Methylorubrum extorquens: one gene and its partner. The protein of the gene in region 1 interacts with the protein of each later gene in a pairwise test. Links are inferred from orthologs where the notes say so. Each region holds a gene or a part of one and is shown on either strand. Other genes may lie near its edges.

What was found. Proteins that work in one complex are often made in the same cells at the same time.
Region 2: the proteins of J2W78_RS20065 (region 1) and gltA interact in binary tests that used the Escherichia coli proteins (3 or more experiments, as listed by UniProt). The link is inferred for Methylorubrum extorquens from one-to-one orthologs.

The regions. Positions count from the first base shown.
Region 1 is NZ_JALJXF010000001.1:4,290,414-4,297,952, forward strand. What follows is about bases 1,835-4,585. They hold J2W78_RS20065 (lipid kinase), read right to left. Parts: upstream 3,800-4,585; coding sequence 2,870-3,799; downstream 1,835-2,869. Other genes in these bases: J2W78_RS20055 (hypothetical protein), read right to left, coding at 1,835-1,862; J2W78_RS20060 (TerC family protein), read right to left, coding at 2,107-2,853; J2W78_RS20070 (hypothetical protein), read left to right, coding at 4,376-4,585. Outside these bases: J2W78_RS20045 (hypothetical protein), read left to right, coding at 1-122; siderophore-iron reductase FhuF, read left to right, coding at 322-873; more of J2W78_RS20055, read right to left, coding at 954-1,834; more of J2W78_RS20070, read left to right, coding at 4,586-5,167; J2W78_RS20075 (thermonuclease family protein), read left to right, coding at 5,451-6,752; J2W78_RS20080 (acid phosphatase), read right to left, coding at 6,783-7,539. UniProt on the Escherichia coli protein: In vitro phosphorylates phosphatidylglycerol but not diacylglycerol; the in vivo substrate is unknown.
Region 2 is NZ_JALJXF010000001.1:1,078,765-1,084,051, reverse strand. The notes cover bases 2,395-5,287. They hold gltA (citrate synthase), read right to left. Parts: upstream 4,540-5,287; coding sequence 3,250-4,539; downstream 2,395-3,249. Other genes in these bases: gltX (glutamate--tRNA ligase), read right to left, coding at 5,016-5,287; J2W78_RS05375 (YaiI/YqxD family protein), read left to right, coding at 2,726-3,205; lpxB (lipid-A-disaccharide synthase), read left to right, coding at 2,395-2,729. In the rest of the region: lpxA (acyl-ACP--UDP-N-acetylglucosamine O-acyltransferase), read left to right, coding at 1-712; J2W78_RS05385 (LpxI family protein), read left to right, coding at 724-1,572; more of lpxB, read left to right, coding at 1,569-2,394.

The DNA.
Region 1 (7,539 bases):
GCCTGCGACTTCAGGTCAACGTGAACAACGCGTTCGACCACCGCTATTTCACTTGCCAGGCGGGGCTCTGCCACCGCGGCCAGCCCCGGAAGTTCTTCGCGAGCCTGATCTACCGCTGGTGAGGCAGATCCCGCCCTGACCCTCATCGTCCAGACATCCCTCGACGGCGCCCTGAGCGGGGCCTTCGCCCCCTTCGCCGGTCGGCTGCGACGCGATCCTGCCCCTCGGGCCTGTGCGCTGTCGGAACTCGCGCGCAGCGATGCGATCGGCGACGGGGTCGCCCGCTTCGCGGATGTCCAGTCCGGGGGCGAGCGCAGGGCGGTGGCCTCGCTGTGGAGCGCCTACCTGTTCGCGGCGCTGGTCGCGCCGACGCTGGCGGCGGGCGCGCGGCTCGGCATGGTGCTCCCCCTCGACGCGGTTAGTCTCGCGCCGGAGACCGGGCTGCCAGCGACGGTCCATCTCGCTTCGGAACGGGCGCGGCCCGCCTCGCTTCCCGTTCAAGTCGATCGGCTGCTCGCCGAGTGCCTCGCACCCGTGATCCAGGCGCTGCGAGCCGAGACGGGGCTCTCGACGCGGCTGCTGTGGGAGAATGCCGGGGGGCATCTGTTCTGGACGCTCAAGACGATCGCGCGGGAGAATCCGGAGCGGACCGGCGAGGTGACCGAGGCGCGACAATCCCTGCGCTGGCCGCGCGAAGCCTGCGGGGCGCTCACCCTGATGCGTGCCGATGCGCTGGCGGGCCTTGAGGCGCCACGCCGCCGGCTCTGCTGCCTGCGGCACGGCCTGCCCGGCTTCTCGAAATGTGAGGGGGTCTGCCCCCTGCTCAGGCAGCGCGGGGAAAGCCGCCTATCCGGTTCACCCCCCTCATCGTGAGGCTCTGGAGCGGAGGCCTCCTTCGCGGCCGCTCCGCGGCACCTCAGGATCAGCTGAAGTTTCGAAGAGCGGCTCCGCGCTCAGCCGCGCCCGGCTTCCGCGCCGAGGCCACGCTGCGCCTTCGAGCGCAGGCGCTTATTCTGAAAGATCAGTGTGACGGTTCCGCCGCTGCCGCGGTCCGACCAGAGATAGGTCTCGAAGGTACCGAGCCCGGGTAGGGTCGCGGTGGCGTCGAGGGTGCCGCGGCAACCGAGCAGGCCCTCGGCCTCGGCCAGACGCATCTCGGCCTGGAGCAGATCGAAGGTGCCGAGGCTGACCGGGCACTGGGTCCGCTCCGTCGGCGGCCGGTGCGCGGCGACCGACGCCGTGGCGAGGCGGGGCGGCTCGCCCGCCGCGTCGGCGGCCGAGGGCTGCGCCTGCCAAGCTCGAACGGGTGGTGCATCATCCCGCGCATCGGGGGAGGCGGCGGGCATCGCGGCAAGCGCGCGTGGCACTTCCACCTGCGCTACGCCGCTCCGTAGGGCGGGGATGAAGGCCGAGCCCTGCCGAAGCCGGGAGGTCCCACTCGAAGCCCCCCCGACCCCGTGCGGTGCCCCTTCCTCGCTCGCCTCGACGGGCGCGCGGGTATGTCCAACGACGATGGCGCGGCGCAGGGCCGTCTCCAGGCCGCGCAGGTCGCGGGCGAGGCGCTCGCTCATTCCGGTGCGGGCCAACCCCGACTGGGTCTCGCAGGCCGCGAAGGTGGAAACGGCGTCGCGAATCTCGTCCTCGGTCCACTGTCCGGCCGGCTTGCCGAACAGGTCGGCCTCACCCTGCGGCACGGCATGGGCCGTGGCGGCACCGAGCCGGCCGAGCCTCTCCTCCGCGAGGGCGCGGTGCACGCCGCAGCCGCCGGCCGCCGCGAGGGCCGCGCGAAACGGCGAGGGCGCCGCCGCAACGGAGGATCCGCACGCGGCTGCGAGCAGGGCCGGTGCGAGGAGGAAGCGCATGAGGGCAGTCGCCTGGGTTCAGGTCATGCTGCCGAAATGAGCGTTTCGGCGTGAACGGATCCTTACCCCATGGGCCGGGTCAGCCGGGGATCGGCTTTCATGCCTTACCGTCCGTTGACCAGTTCTCTCGGATCGATCGCATCCCCCCGAGAAACTCGCCATCCGAGCGGGCACGGCCTCGGGAGCGGAGGCCGTATGACGTCCCAGCATCTCCTGGCAGTTTTCACGGGAAAACTGCCGGGCTTCAGGCGCCACCCATTGGCGTCTTCGCCCGCCTGCGGCGGCGGGCCACCATGTTGAGGCCCTCCACACCGGCCGAGAACGCCATGGCGGTGTAGATGTAGCCCTTCGGCACATGCGCCCCGAAACCTTCGGCGAGCAGCGTCATGCCGATCATGATGAGGAAGCCGAGCGCCAGCATCACCACGGTGGGGTTGGCGGCGATGAAGCGCGACAGCGGGTCGGCGGCGATCAGCATCACGGTCACGGCGGCGACGACGGCGATGACCATGATCGGCACGTGCTCGGTCATGCCGACGGCGGTGATGATCGAATCGATCGAGAAGACGAGGTCGAGCACCAGAATCTGGCCGATGGCCGAGCCGAAGGTGAGCGCTGCCCGGCTGCCGGGCTTCTCCTCCGGGCTCGGATCGACGCTGTGGTGAATCTCCTTGGTCGCCTTCCACAGCAGGAACAGGCCGCCCGCAATGAGGATGAGATCGCGCCAGGAGAAACTCTTGCCCAGCACCGCGAAGACCGGCTCGGTCAGGTGGACGATCCAGGCCACCGTGCCGAGCAGCGCCAGCCGCAGGATCAGGGCGAGGCCGATGCCCAGGCGCCGCGCCCGGCTCCGCTCGGCCTCGGGCAGCTTGTTCGTGACGATCGAAATGAAGATCAGGTTGTCGATGCCGAGGACGACCTCCATCACCACGAGGGTCGCCAGCGCCGCCCAGGCGGTGGGGTCGGCGGCGAGGTGAAGCAGGCTGTCCACGGGCGGATCCGAGGGTTCAGAAGGGAAGAGGGAACCGGCTCGTGGCGACGGGCGCGGCGTCCGGCGGCGCGAGAACGCGCACCGCCTTCGGCATCACCTTGAAATGGGCCGGCGTCCAGGTCGTCAACTCACCGTCGGTGTTGACCGCCCGCGGCTTGCGGGTCTTCAGCATCAGCTCCGTGGTCTCGAACGCACGCACATCCGCTGCCTTGCCGTGGGTCCCGCGGCGCAGGGCCGGCAGCAGCGCGATCAGCCGCCACCAATGGGCGACCTCCAGGCTGTAGAAATCGAGCCGTCCGTCATCGACGGTGGCGTCCTCCTGCACGGTCATGCCACCGCCGTAATGGCGCCCGTTGCCGACCGAAGCCTGGATGGTCGTGACCTTCTCGGTGCGGCCGTCATGCTCGATCGTCACGGTGAAGGGACGGGCGCGGCGCAGAAGCCGGAAGGCGGCGATGGCATAGCCCACCGTGCCCCAGGTCTTCTTGGCCTCCGCCGTCAGCTCGCTGGCGAGATCTGCGGAAAAGCCGACGCTCGCCACGTTGAAATAAAGGTGCCCGTTGACCCAACCGAGGTCGATCGCCTTCTCCGGCGCCGTGGGGATCAAGCGGGCGGCCGGCTCCGGCTCGAGGGGCAGGCCAAGGGAGCGGGCGAGATCGTTGGCGGTGCCGAGCGGCAGGATGCCGAAGGGCAGCCCCGTCTCGACCAGGGCGGGTGCGGCCGCGTTCATGGTGCCGTCGCCGCCCCCGAGGATCACCAGATCGACGGAGGACGCATGCCGCCCGATCACCTCCTTGCAATCGGCGCTGTCCTCCGGCTCGACGAGGTCGAGCCCCCCCTCGCGCAGGATCGTGCGGATCGCATCCAGCGACGCGGACCCGCTGCGAGCCTTGGCGTTCACGAGAAGAAGCGCGCGGCGCTTCCCGGTCTCCGAGGTCGCGCTCAAGCCGCCGCTCCGCTCGCATGGGGCCGGAACAGGAAAACCAACATGGCCGGCACAGGAATATCCTCGCACGCTTCACGCGCCGCGTTCGCGCCAGCGGTGAAAAATCCGACATCACGGTCGACGCCTCGACCGTCGGAGGGGCCCGGACCCGTCCTCGGCGGCCCCGCCCGATGCTTGGCACCAAGCGCGCTCGGCCTGCTGCATTCGCGCGCAGGACGAGCCGGGATCGCCATGCTCAAGGTGGGCACTTCCCGCGCGATGGCAAGGGCCCGGAGAAAGGGCGCGTACGAGGGCACTTGGCGCTGGCCCGGCACCAGGGGCCGTGACCAGGGAAGCTTGGACAGCGGGGGTAACAGGCCTTCCGGTGAAGGCACCGGTCGCACGGGCGCCCGACTCGGTGTAGGCACTCAGCCGGTGGCGGAAAGGCGTGGAACCGTAGCGGTGCCGTCACGCGTTCCCTCTCACCGACCGCCTTCCGCGGAGTGCCGGCCGCCGTCACCCTTCCGAGGTGAGCGCCGCCGGTGACCCGGCCTTCCGCGAGGCACCTTCAGGCCTGCTCGCCCGATCGGTCCCGTCATGCGCCCCGTCCTGTTTCTGACCCTTCTCCTCTCCTCGGCCTGCGCGACGGGAGGCGCCCTGGCCCAGCAGGGATCGAACTGGATCGACCCACCCGCCAAATCCGACGCCGCCCCTGCCGGCGGCGAGCGGACGAAGCCGGCGGCCAAATCCGCCCCCCGTTTCGAGGCCGAACCGGAATCCGGGACCCGTTCGCGCCGGGCCGCCGCCCCCGCCCAGCGGGAGATGCACCGCCAGGACCGCACCCGCGCCGCCGAGATGCGCCGCGCCCGCCGAGCCGCGATCCGCGAGCGCGCACGCGACGAGGGGCACGCCCACAGCGCCCGGATGCACCGCCCTGCCCCGCCGCCCGCCGCGAACCTGGCCCGCGCCGAGCCGGATCCGCGCTTCTCCGATTGGGCCGTGGCGGCGCGTCGCCTGAGTTTCGGCTATCTCGACAGCGTGTCGGCGCCCAACGGCGCGATGCTGTCCGCCGCGCCCCGCTTCTACGGCAGCTCGGTGCGCTTCCACGGCCGTGTCATGACCACCAACGCGCTCCTGCCTGAGAAGCGGCGCTTCGCGCGGCGCTGGCCCGAGCGGCGCTACGAGCCGCACGGGGAGCCGCGGATCGCCTGCGACGGACCCAGCGCCACCTGCCTCGTGCGCATCGTCCACGATTTCACGGCGGTCAGCCCGGCCCGCGGCGCGCGTTCGCAGGGGGTGGCCGAACTCACGCTGACGGTGAGCTTTGCCGGAGGCGCACCGGTCATCGTGTCGGAGTCGAGCCGCGTCCTGAGCCGGGCGGGGGCCTGACGATCGGAATCCATCGCCGGAAGCGGCTTGCCGGCGCGAAGAGCGTGCTCTTTGGGGCGTGAGCCTCGGAAAGCATCGAGCGAGCGGGAAGCATAAGCCTGCGGAGGCGGGCGCAGGCGGTTGAGGCCGGACGGGAAATCAGGATGCTCGCCTTGGGCGGTCATCCTGCGGGATCAGCCGCCGCATCGACCGGATACTCCGGCCGGTCCATGTTGTAGAAGCAGCCGACGGGCGCCGCCGTGAGGGGCGCCCCGGCGACGAACGAGAACAGGGCATCGCACGCGTGAAGGGATCGGCAAAGGCCGCAGGCCGGAGCAAGGACGAGACGGCGGCCCCGCCGGAGGCGCCGGTCTCCGAGGACGACCGCCGGATCCGCGCGCTGATCCTGGCCGAGCTCGACCGGCGCGGCGCGCGACCGGTGGCACGCCGGACGCTGGCCCTGATCGCCGAAGGCTTCGTCTTGCCCGCCGACGGGGTGCCCGGCTACCGGATCGTCGATCGCACCGGCACAGTGCGCCTGCGGGGCGAGGCGGGTGCCGGCGTGCCGCTGACCCTTCACGACCTCGTCGAGGAACTTCGGGAGCAGCACGCACCGCTGTTTCTCCCCCCTGCCCCCGAACCGGAGCCAGAACCCGCCCGCGACACCATCGCCGACGTGCGGGCCGCGGGCGCCCGCTTCGTGGAGACGCAGTCGGCGCTGGCGCGCTCCCTGGCGAACAGCTCCGCCGAGCGCAGCCGGGCGCTCGCGAGCGCCGCGAGCGAGACCGTCGAAGGCTGGCGCAGCCGCCTCGCCGAGCGACTGAAGGCCCGCCCGCGGCCCGCACCGGTCGGCGCCTCCCTCGATCCGGCCGCGTCCTCGCCGAACGCGGCGGAGCGCCTTGCCGGTGCGCGCGCCCGCGTCGGAGACGGCTGGCGGCGCGTGGCCGGCGGGATTCAGCCCCGCCAGACGGCGAACCGGATGCGCGACCTCGCGGAGGATGCCTTCGCTGCGGGTAGCCGCCGGCCGGTTCTGCTGATGGCGTTCGGCGCCTTGGCGGGCGCAGGCCTCGTCGCGGCGCTCTCCCTGAGCGGACGTGATACAGAGGAAGCCGATCGCCCCGTCCAGCAGATCGCCGAAACCCCGGCCCCGCAGACGACGCCCACCGGATCGCCGCCGGCCTCGGAGCGCGTCCCGGCGGCGGAGGAGCCGGCCCCCGATGCACCACCCGCGGACGCGCCGGGGACCACGGCCGAGCGTCCGCCCGAGCCGGAGGCGCCGCGCAAGGGCGCCAACGCCATCGTCGGCGTGCCGGAGGTGATCGACACGGCGACGCTGCGCGTCGGCGGCAAGGTCGTGCGCCTGTTCGGCGTCGAGTGGGTCCGCGGCGGCCAGTCCGACGAGCTAAATAAGTATCTCCGCAAGCGCTCGGTGACCTGCCAGCCCGCGCCCGGCAGCAGCGCGCATATCTGCACCGTGGAGGGCCGCGACCTCTCCGAGGTGGTGCTGTTCAACGGCGGCGGTCGCGCCTCATCCGAGGCGACGCCGGATCTCGCGGCGGCCGAGGATCACGCCCGCACCGAGCGGCTCGGCGTCTGGAAGCGGTGAGGCGGTGGGTCCAGGCCTATCCCGGCTTCTTCAAAGCAAGGGCTGGCGCGCCGCCGCATCCTCGCGGGCACATAGCGTGGGGTCAGGCTTTGCCCCCTCCCCGCTCAGCGCGCGTTTGAGGTCGGCCCGGGCGCGCTCCAGATCGGTGCGGAACTCGGGATCGGCGAGCAGCACGGCGACCAGCGCCGAGGCGCCGGTGCGGGCGGCCTCGACATCGCTGAGCCAGTGGACGCCGCACACCACGCGGCTCTCGCCGTAGAGCCGGCTCCGCACTAGGAACTGCGTCGCCTTCTCCGGCATCAGGTTCGCCATGATCATCCCGTAGGCCCAGCCCTGGCCGGAATGGCCGGAGGGATAGCTGAAGCTGTCGGCGAGCTCGGCCGTGCGGGCGACGCAAATCGGCAGATCGTTGCCGACGAAGGGGCGCAGACGGCGGTAGCGCCGCTTGGCCACACGGGTGGCGCGGGCGATGTCGATGCGGGCCCGGTCGAGGAGCCGCATCAGGTCGGGCACGCGCCCCTGGTCGATGCGCTGGCCGAGGACGCAGGCATAGTCCTCGAGAAGCGCGGCGCCGCCATCGGCGACGTCGTTGGTGGCGAGCGCCCAGCGCGGGCTGCCCTGGAAGGCCCGGGTCGCGTTGTAGACCGCCCGGTCCGCCGCCTCCGCCGCCGAGTGGCCCGCGGGGGGCGGAGGCAGGATCGCCACGAGGTTCGGCGTCGCCTCCTCGCTGAGATAGCCCTTCGGGGCAGCGGCCGCGAGCTTGTCCTTCTCCAGAGAGGGCGCGGAG
Region 2 (5,287 bases), 3.2 Mb from region 1 along the record:
CGTCGTGCTCGGCGACGGCTGCGAGCTCGTCAGCCACGTCGTGGTCGCCGGACGGACGACGGTGGGCGCGCGCACCCGGATCTATCCCTTCGCCTCGATCGGCCATCCGCCGCAGGATCTGAAGTTCCGCGGCGAGCCCTCGACACTCGCGGTCGGCTCCGATTGCCTGATCCGCGAAGGCGTGACGATGAATCCCGGCACCGCCGGCGGAGGGCTTGAGACGGTGGTCGGCAACGGCTGCGCGTTCCTCGCCAACAGCCATGTCGGGCACGATTGCCGGGTGGGCGACCACGTCATCTTCTCCAACAACGTGATGCTCGCCGGGCATTGCACGGTGGGCAACTACGCCATCCTCGGCGGCGGCGCGGCGGTGATCCAGTTCGCCCGCGTCGGCGACCACGCCTTCGTCGGCGGCCTGTCGGGGCTTGAGAACGACTGCATCCCCTACGGCATGGTGCTCGGCAACCGCGCCTACCTCTCCGGGCTCAACATCATCGGACTCCAGCGCCGCGGTTTTTCACGCGAGGACATTCACATCCTGCGCCGGGCTTACCGTCTGCTCTTCGCCCAGGAGGGCACGCTGATGGAGCGCGTCGAGGACGTGGCCGCCGAGTTCGACACCCATCCGGCGATCCACGAGATCCTCGCCTTTATTCGCGCGGGCGGCAAGCGCTCGATCTGTACGCCCCGTCCCGTTTCCGCAGCGGCCTGAGGGCCTTAAGAATGGTCGATCCCGCCCGGCCCCTCGCCCTGGTGGCCGGCGCGGGCCGCTTGCCGGAACTGGTCGCCGCCTCCCTCGAGCGGGCCCGCCGGCCGTTCCGCGTGCTCGCCGTGCGCGGCTTCACCGAGCGGGCGATGCGGCGGCGCGCCGATGCGGTGGTCGATCTCCTCGACATCCCCGGCACCCTGCGCATCCTCAAGGAGTGGGCGCCTGCCGCGGTCGTACCGGCCGGCGGCGTCGCCCGCCCGAGTCCGGCTGCGCTGCTCAACGCGGCCCACGCGGTGCGCAACCGCGATATTCTCAAGAGTCTTGCTGGTGGTGATGACCGGCTGCTGCGGGCCGTGCTCTTGCTCCTCGAAGAGAACGGGCACCGGGTGCTCGGCGTCCACGAGGTCGCGCCCGATCTGCTCGGCCGGCTCGGTCGGCTCGGCCGGGCGGAGCCCGATTCCAACGCGACCCTCTCGATCGCCACGGGCCGCGCCATGCTCGGTGCCCTGAGCCCCTTCGATGTGGGGCAGGCGGCCGTGGTGGCGGGTGAGCGCGTCATCGCCGTCGAAGGCCCCGAGGGCACCGACCGCATGCTCGCCCGCGCCCGCGCCCTCAACCGCAAGCCCTTCGGTCGCGGTACGCCCGCGAAGGGGACCGTGCTCGTCAAACTGCCGAAACTCGGCCAGGATCTGCGCATCGACCTGCCGGCGATCGGCCCGCGCACCGTGCGCCGCGCGGCGGAAGCGGGATGTGCCGGCATCGCTATCGGCGCCGGCCATACCCTGGTGATCGATTGCGAGGCGACGGTTGCGGCGGCGGATGCGGCGGGTCTGTTCCTGATCGGCGTGGAGGTCACCCCATGACGCATCGGCGGATCTGGCTCGTCGCGGGTGAGGATTCCGGCGACCAGCTCGGCGCCAAGCTGATCCGGGCGCTGCGGGCGCTCGCGCCCGCGCCCCTCACGCTCGGCGGCGTCGGCGGCGAGGCGATGGAGGCGGAGGGCTTACCCTCACTCTTCCCCATCGATGACGTGGCGGTGATGGGCTACCTTCCCGTGGTCGCCCGCGCCCGCACCCTGCTGCGGCGTATCCGCGAGACTGTGGACGACGTCGTGGCGGGCCGGCCCGACGTGCTCGTCATCATCGACAGCCCCGGCTTCACCCATGCGGTGGCGACCCGTGTGCGCAAGCGCCTGCCGGATCTGCCGATCGTCGATTACGTTTCGCCGAGCGTCTGGGCGTGGCGGCCCTGGCGGGCTAAGGGCATGGTGCCCTTCATCGACCACGTGCTTGCCCTCCTCCCCTTCGAGCCGGACGCGCATCGCCGCCTCGGCGGGCCGCCCTGCTCCTATGTCGGCCACCCGTTGATCGAGCGTCTGGCCGAGCTGCGTCCCTCCCCCGACGAGGCAGCGATCCGCGAAGGCCGCCCGCCGGTCCTCGCCGTCCTGCCGGGCTCGCGCCGCTCGGAGATCGAGCGGCTGATGCCGGTCTTCGGACAGGCGACGGCCGAACTCAGCCGACGGGTTGGTCCCTTCGAGATCGAGCTGCCGGCGGTGAGCCGTCACCGCGCCCTGATCGAGCGGCTCGCCGCCGCGTGGGAGCGGCATCCGCGGATCGTCCACGGAGAGGCCGGCAAGTACGCCACCTTCCGCCGGGCGCGGGCCGCGCTCGCGGCCTCCGGCACCGTGACCCTTGAACTCGCGCTCGCCGGCGTGCCGATGGTGGTGGCCTACAAGGTGTCGCGGGTCGAGGAAGTCATCGCTCGGCGCCTGATCCAGGTGCCGACGATCGTGCTCCCGAATCTAATCCTGTCCGAGAACGCCATGCCGGAATTCGTGCAGGCCGATTGCACGCCGCAGCGGCTCGCCGAGACGCTGGCCCCGCTTCTCGCAGGCGGCCCTGCCCGGCGGGTGCAACTCGACGCGCTGGCCCGCATCGACGGCCGGATGCGGCTGCCCGGCGACGAGGAACCGAGCCGGGCGGCGGCCCGGATCGTGCTGGAGGCGCGGCGGGCGGCATGAGCACGGAAGCACCCCCGAGGATCGCGATCTACGTCGATGCCGACGCCTGCCCGGTGAAGGATGAGGTGTACCGCGTTGCCGGGCGCTACGGCCTGCACGTGTTCGTCGTCTCGAACAGCTTCCTGAACCTGCCGCGCGAGCCCTGGATCGAACGCATCGTCGTCGGAGACAAGTTCGATGCGGCGGACGACTGGATCGCCGAGCGCGTGGGCCCCGGCTCCGTCGTGATCACGGCGGACGTGCCGCTGGCGAGCCGCTGCGTGAAGGCCGGCGCGGTCGCGCTCGCGCCGAATGGCAAGGCGTTCACGGAATCATCGGTTGGTCTCGCGCTCGCCACCCGCAACCTGATGCAGGACCTGCGCGAAGCCGGCGCGATCACTGGCGGTCCAAGGCCATTCTCCCCGAAGGATCGCTCGGCCTTCCTCGGCGCGCTGGATCGCGTGGTCATGCGCCTCAAGCGCGATCTTAAGCTTTGACATCGAGCGCCTCCGGACCGCGGGGTCCGGAGGCGCTCTTCAGCTCAGCTCCGCTGGCCGATCGGCGTGTAGTCGCGGCGATCCGGGCCGATGTAGAGCTGGCGCGGGCGGCCGATCTTCTGCGACGGGTCCTCGATCATCTCGGCCCACTGCGCGATCCAGCCGACGGTGCGGGCGAGCGCGAACAGCACCGTGAACATCGAGGTCGGGAAGCCGAGCGCCTTGAGGGTGATGCCCGAGTAGAAGTCGATGTTCGGGTAGAGCTTCTTCTCGATGAAGTACTCATCCTCGAGAGCGATCTTCTCGAGCTGGACGGCGACCTCCAACAGGTCGTCCTTGATCCCGAGTTCGTTCAGGACCTCGTGGGTCGTCTTCTGCATGATGCGCGCGCGCGGGTCGTAGTTCTTGTAGACCCGGTGGCCGAAGCCCATCAGGCGGAAGGGATCGTTCTTGTCCTTCGCCTTAGCGACGTATTTCTGCACGTTCTCGGGATGCCCGATTTCCATGAGCATCTTGAGCGCCGCCTCGTTGGCGCCGCCATGGGCCGGGCCCCACAGGCAGGCGATGCCGGCCGCGATGCAGGCGAACGGGTTCGCGCCCGAGGAGCCGGCGAGACGCACCGTCGAGGTCGAGGCATTCTGTTCGTGGTCGGCGTGAAGGATGAAGATCTTGTCGAGCGCGCGGGCGTAGATCGGGTTGACGACGTATTCCTCGCACGGAACCGCGAAGCACATCCGCAGGAAGTTCGAGGTGTAATCGAGGTCGTTCTTCGGATACACGAAAGGTTGGCCGATCGTGTACTTGTAGGCCATCGCCGCCAGCGTCGGCATCTTCGCGATCATGCGCAGCGAGGCGATCATCCGCTGGGACTCGTCCGAGATGTCGGTCGAGTCGTGGTAGAAGGCCGAGAGTGCGCCGACGCAGGCCACCATCACCGCCATCGGGTGGGCGTCGCGGCGGAAGCCCTGGAAGAAGCGGTTCATCTGGTCGTGCACCATGGTATGGCGCGTGACCCGGTAGTCGAAATCCGCCTTCTGGGCCGAGCTGGGTAGCTCGCCGAACAGCATCAGGTAGGCGGTTTCGAGGAAGTCGCCGTTCTCGGCGAGCTGTTCGATCGGGTAGCCGCGATAGAGCAGCACGCCCTCGTCGCCGTCGATGTAGGTGATCTTCGATTCGCAGGAGGCGGTCGAGGTGAAGCCCGGATCGAAGGTGAACTTGCCGGTCTGGGCGTAGAGCTTGCCGATATCGACGACGTCGGGACCGATCGTTCCGGTCTTGATGGGCAATTCGACGTTCTTGTCGCCCACGATGATGGTGCTGGCGGAAGCGCTCATGGGATCGCGGACCCTTTCTTGCGACGGGAACAGCACGGGACCGGAGGCCAATGCCGCCCGCTCCGTTGTGGCGCCGCAGCAGAGCACTGCACCCGCTCACTGAGGCACCGGGTTAGCGGATCGGTCGGCGCCCAGCAACGGTGGGCCGCTCCCGGCCTCTTCGCATATGCGAAAAACAGGCCGCATCTGTTACTGCACGAGAGGGATGAAATCTCATCCGACCGGTTCCCGCGCGCAACTCTTGGTCACTCAGAGCGCTCTGTCAGAGCGAAGATGACGCCGAAATACGCGTCCGAGCAGGATCTTCCGGCCCTCGACCGGACGATGTGCCGCCGGCAAAAGTTGGGGCTGTCATTTGCGCCGGATTGTCATTCATGGCGCCACGAAGCCCAGAGGTGCGGATATCGCGACTCGACGCATCGGCTCGGCCGATGCGTCGAGAGGGCTTATGCGTTGATCCGTCGCGTGGCCGGCCTTTAGGCCGGCAAGCGATCCCGGAGGCGGGCGAGTGCCTCGTCCCGGCCGAGCACGGCCAGGACGTCGAAGACCGGCGGCGAGGTAGCGCGCCCCGTCAGCGCCGCCCGCAGGGGCTGGGCGACTTGGCCGAGCTTGACTCCCTGACCGTCCGCGAACTGGCGCACCGCAGCCTCGGTCGTCGCTGCGTTCCATTCCGGGAGGGCTTCGAGCGCCGGCAGGAGCGCGCGCAGCCGCTCGGGCGCTTCGCCCGCGAGCAAGGCTTCGGCCTTGG